DNA from 2 places in the Photobacterium sp. GB-36 genome. Region 1 is predicted to be linked to the other one. Evidence: predicted binding sites of a transcription regulator. Region 1 holds the regulator's gene; the other holds the start of a gene.
What was found. The regulator MetJ, encoded in region 1, represses methionine synthesis genes. The targets are predictions, from matches to a motif close to TTAGACNTNTANANGTCTAA.
Positions count from the first base shown of each region.

Region 2: the regulator MetJ is predicted to act here: its motif matches at 1,368-1,387, upstream of metN (methionine ABC transporter ATP-binding protein MetN).

Region 1 is NZ_PYNY01000008.1:54,547-56,960, reverse strand. Features, by position in the region: gene C9J46_RS09695 (malic enzyme-like NAD(P)-binding protein) at 1-858, shown strand, start outside; gene metJ (met regulon transcriptional regulator MetJ) at 937-1,254, opposite strand; gene C9J46_RS09685 (O-succinylhomoserine (thiol)-lyase) at 1,558-2,414, shown strand, end outside.
Region 2 is NZ_PYNY01000015.1:16,622-19,035, reverse strand. Features, by position in the region: gene C9J46_RS13725 (methionine ABC transporter permease) at 1-197, opposite strand, end outside; gene metN (methionine ABC transporter ATP-binding protein MetN) at 187-1,221, opposite strand; gene gmhB (D-glycero-beta-D-manno-heptose 1,7-bisphosphate 7-phosphatase) at 1,483-2,037, shown strand; gene C9J46_RS13710 (hypothetical protein) at 2,253-2,414, shown strand, end outside.

The sequences.
Region 1 (2,414 bases):
GGTGGTATTAATTTAGAAGATATTAAAGCGCCAGATTGTTTTGAGATCGAACAGCGCTTAATTGAGCGTTGTAATGTTCCGGTATTTCACGATGATCAGCATGGTACGGCTATTGTCACCGCTGCTGGTATGCTCAATGCCATAGAGTTACAAGGCAAAGATATTAGTGAAGCGGTGATTGTGTGTTTAGGTGCGGGGGCTGCTGCTGTTGCGTGTATGGAGCTCTTGATCAAATGTGGCGCGCAACGTGAAAAAATTTACATGCTCGATCGTAAAGGCGTTATTCATACTCGCCGTGATGATATAAATGAATATAAGCAGCTATTTGCTAACAATACCGATAAGCGCACATTAGAAGATGTGATTGCGGGAGCCGATATTTTCGTTGGTGTATCAGGCCCTGATTTATTACCACCTGAAGCGCTAGCACTAATGGCTGAAAACCCTATTGTATTTGCTTGCTCTAACCCTGATCCTGAAATAAAGCCTGAATTAGCTCATCAAGTTAGAGATGATTTAATTATGGGAACGGGACGATCTGATTATCCTAACCAAGTAAATAACGTTCTATGTTTCCCGTTTATTTTCCGCGGTGCATTGGATGTGCGTGCAAGTCAAATTAATGATGAAATGAAATTAGCAGCCGTTCATGCAATTAGAGAGTTAGCGAAAGAGCCAGTACCACAAAGTGTGCTTGAGGCTGCGGGTGTATCACAGCTTGAATTTGGCCGAGAATATATTATTCCAAAACCGATGGATCCACGTTTATTACCGCGTGTCGCAAAAGCAGTTGCACAAGCAGCCATTGATTCAGGTGTCGCGCGTATTGAGATGCCAATGGGATATATGGAAGTGTAATCGCGCTATTCTATTGATGACAAAAAAATAAAAACCAGCTGTTAGGCTGGTTTTTTTGTAGACATAGTACTGCAATAATTATTCATTAATGTCTTCGTAGCTAATGCCCATTGCGTCCATTAATGCTTTTGCTTCTGCAGGTAGATCGTCTGGGCGATCTTTACGAATGTCATCATCAGTGGGAAGCGGTTGACCTGTGTAGGCATGCAGAAAGGCTTCACAAAGTAATTCACTATTTGTTGCGTGGCGAAGGTTATTCACCTGACGACGAGTACGTTCATCAGTCAGAATCTTAAGCACCTTTAATGGAATCGAAACAGTAATTTTTTTTACTTGTTCGTTTTTCTTACCGTGTTCCGCGTAAGGGCTAATATATTCGCCATTCCACTTTGCCATGTTTTACCTTCTCAGCGATATTGGGTTAATAATGGTGGTAACAGGAATCAACATTTTCTGTTAGCAACGGGGATTGTAGGGCGGCGATATTACGTGAACATCGCGGTTTTGTCCCGTATTGAACAGAAAAATTACAGTAAGGTTGTTACCATTATTTTGTTATGGCTGAATTTTAGCGGGATTTACTGCCATAAGCAAAGACATATAGACGTCCAGATGTGTTGACGTCTTGTTTTGTAGTGGTTAAAGTTGTTATAAATTTACTATCTTGGGTTAAATCCTGCCCCGACAAGGAATGTTTGTATGAGTGATAAGCGACTGGCGACAATTGCAGTAAGAACCGGTATTGATGTTGACTCTCAATATAATGCTGTTGTTCCTCCTATTTATTTAACGTCGACCTATAGCTTTCCAGCTTTTGGCGAAGTACCGCAATATGATTATTCTCGTTCAGGTAACCCAACTAGAAATACGTTAGCTGACGCGCTTAGTGAGATGGAAGGCGGTGCGGGTGGTGTTGTCACCAGTTGTGGTACAGCTGCGATGAATTTATTGGTTACTGCATTATTAGGTCCTGATGATTTGATTGTTGCGCCGCATGATTGTTATGGCGGTACCTATCGATTATTTAATACTCGTGCCAATAAAGGTGACTTTAAGGTTGAGTTCGTTGACCAATCGGATCAAGAAGCACTTACAGCGGCTTTAGCGAAAAAACCTAAACTAATCTGGGTTGAAACGCCGTCTAACCCATTAGTGCGTGTGATTGATATTGCGGCGCTGTGTCAGCAAGCAAAAGCCGTGGGTTGTCTTGTTGCTGTCGATAACACTTTCTTATCGCCACTATTACAACAACCAATTGAATTAGGTGCCGACTTTGTTGTTCACTCAACAACCAAGTACCTCAATGGTCACTCGGATGTGGTTGGTGGGGTACTGATTTCAAAAGATGCCGAAATGGCAGAAAATATTGCTTGGTGGGCGAACTGTATTGGTGCGACTGGCGCACCATTTGATGCTTACCTAACTCTGCGAGGTCTACGTACATTATCACCGCGTATGAGAATGCATGAAGAGAATGGTACCGCGGTATTAAGTTACCTTCAGCAACAAGCGATGGTGGGTACTATTTATCATCCAAGCCTTCCATCCCATCCTGG
Region 2 (2,414 bases), on a different contig from region 1:
ATGTTATTAACAACGGTATTTTCTAATAAGCCATTTTTCTTCGTTAAGTGAAGGGTGACCCCCAAAGGAATACCAATAACAAAACCAATTAGCCCTGATACAAACACCATGGTTAGTGTTTGTCCTAATGCTTCAATCAGTAAATCAATCAGGCGGGTATTTTGTTGCCACCACAGGGTTAAATCATTAAGCGACATAGCCAAGCACCTCAACATTTACTTTATTTTGACGTAGAAAATTGACCGCATTCTCAACAGAGTCTTGATCACCAAAAAACTCTGCTAACATCAGTCCAAATTTTACTCCTCCCGCATAATCCATATCCGAGCTGAGAATACTGATATCTAAACCAAACTTACGTGTTACTTGGCTGATCAGTGGCGCATCAACAGAAGCACCGGTGAACTCTAAACGAATAAGAGGGTATGAGTTTTCAACTTGTGTTGGCGTCATACGAGCTTGGTAATCAGCTGGAATCGACAAATCCAATGTTGAACGAATAAAGTCTTTGGCTAATTCGGTGTTGGGGTGTGAGAAAATATCACCGACTGATCCCTGTTCAACTAATTTACCGTCACCAATAATTGCGACCTCACTACAGATACGCTTCACGACATCCATTTCATGGGTAATAAGCAAAATAGTTAGGTTTAGCTTTCGGTTAATTTCTTGCAGTAGCTCCAGAATCGAATGCGTGGTGGCAGGATCTAATGCACTGGTGGCTTCATCACAGAGTAACACTTTGGGATCAGAGGCTAACGCACGAGCAATCGCGACCCGTTGCTTTTGTCCACCACTTAAATTTGCTGGGTAGCTTTGGTGTTTATCTTCAAGACCGACTAAAGCCAGTAACTCTGTCACTTTTGTTTTTATTATCGCTTTATTGGTATTGGCTAATTCAAGAGGCAAAGCAACATTATCAAAAACTGTGCGAGATGAAAGGAGATTAAAATGTTGGAAAATCATGCCTATTTTACGACGAGCCAAAGTGAGTTTTTGGTTCGATAGAGTAGTAAGATCGATACCATCGACAATCACTTGACCATTAGAAGGGCGCTCTAACAAATTAACACAACGAATGAGGGTACTTTTCCCTGCACCGGATGAGCCAATAACCCCAAAGATAGTACCTTGCTTAATTGTAAGGTTTATATCGCTTAATGCGTTTATAGCCTTATCGCCTTGATAGAAGACTTTATTGAGTTGCTTTATTTCTATCATTGAACGTCCTGCTCCTAGATAAAACTATTGTATGATCTTGAAAAACTATTGTATAAATTTATGGTTATTTGTTTTATTAGGGTTAAATAAGTAATCAACCTGAAATTATGATGCTATGTTCTATTATAAAAGCTGTCAATAGCTATTTTTACATCTAGACGTCCAAACGGCTATGTTGTGAGCGTTAATCAATAACGAGTACTCTTCATTATTAACTCGTGCCATAATCTAAAAAATTTATGATTTAAGAGGGCTATCCTTTTGGCCAAACCTGCAGTCTTTATTGACCGTGATGGCGTGATTAATGTTGATCACGGCTATGTCCATACCGTTGATGATTTCGAATACATTGACGGGGTATTTGAAGCATGTAAAAAATTCAAAGAAATGGGTTATCTACTCGTATTGGTGACTAACCAATCAGGTATCGCTCGCGGTATGTTTAGTGAAGATGAATTTACTTCATTAACAGAGTGGATGGACTGGAATTTTGTTGATAATGGCGTTGAGTTTGATGGTATTTACTACTGCCCGCACCATGCAACAAAAGGGCAGGGTGATTACTTGCAAGATTGTGATTGCCGTAAACCCAAACCAGGTATGTTTATTTCAGCTCGCGATTTCTTGAAAATCGATATGTCGCAATCTGTGATGATTGGTGATAAAGCGGATGACATGAAAGCAGCCACAGCTGCTGATGTTGCTTTAAAAGTGCTCGTACGTACAGGTAAGCCGATCACGGATGAAGGTGAAGCGTTAGCAAACGTGGTGTTAGACAGTATTGCTGATGTACCAGAGTGGTTAGCAATTCAATAGAAATGAGTGCTTATATAAAGGTCGTTATTAAACGGCCTTTTTTGTCTCTATAACTGGTCGTTTTAACGAAAAGTTAACGATTTAGCTTAGTGAGTTAGACTAACTGAGCCCGTTTTTTGTCAAAAACATTAGAAATAATAACATTTTTAAGATTGGTACAATTTCTGCAGATTACAGAATGAATTGATTAATAATGCTCTTAGGGGGATTTATTCATGATGTGGCGTGTACTTATTAATGCTATAAAAACGGCTGTAATTTCAATAAGTGTTGTGAGCTCGTTTAGTACTAATGCGAATGAACCAGATGAAAGTGGTGATTGGTATCTCTCTCAATTTCATCAAATTGCAGATCAGCAAGTAAATGTCGTTGCTGTC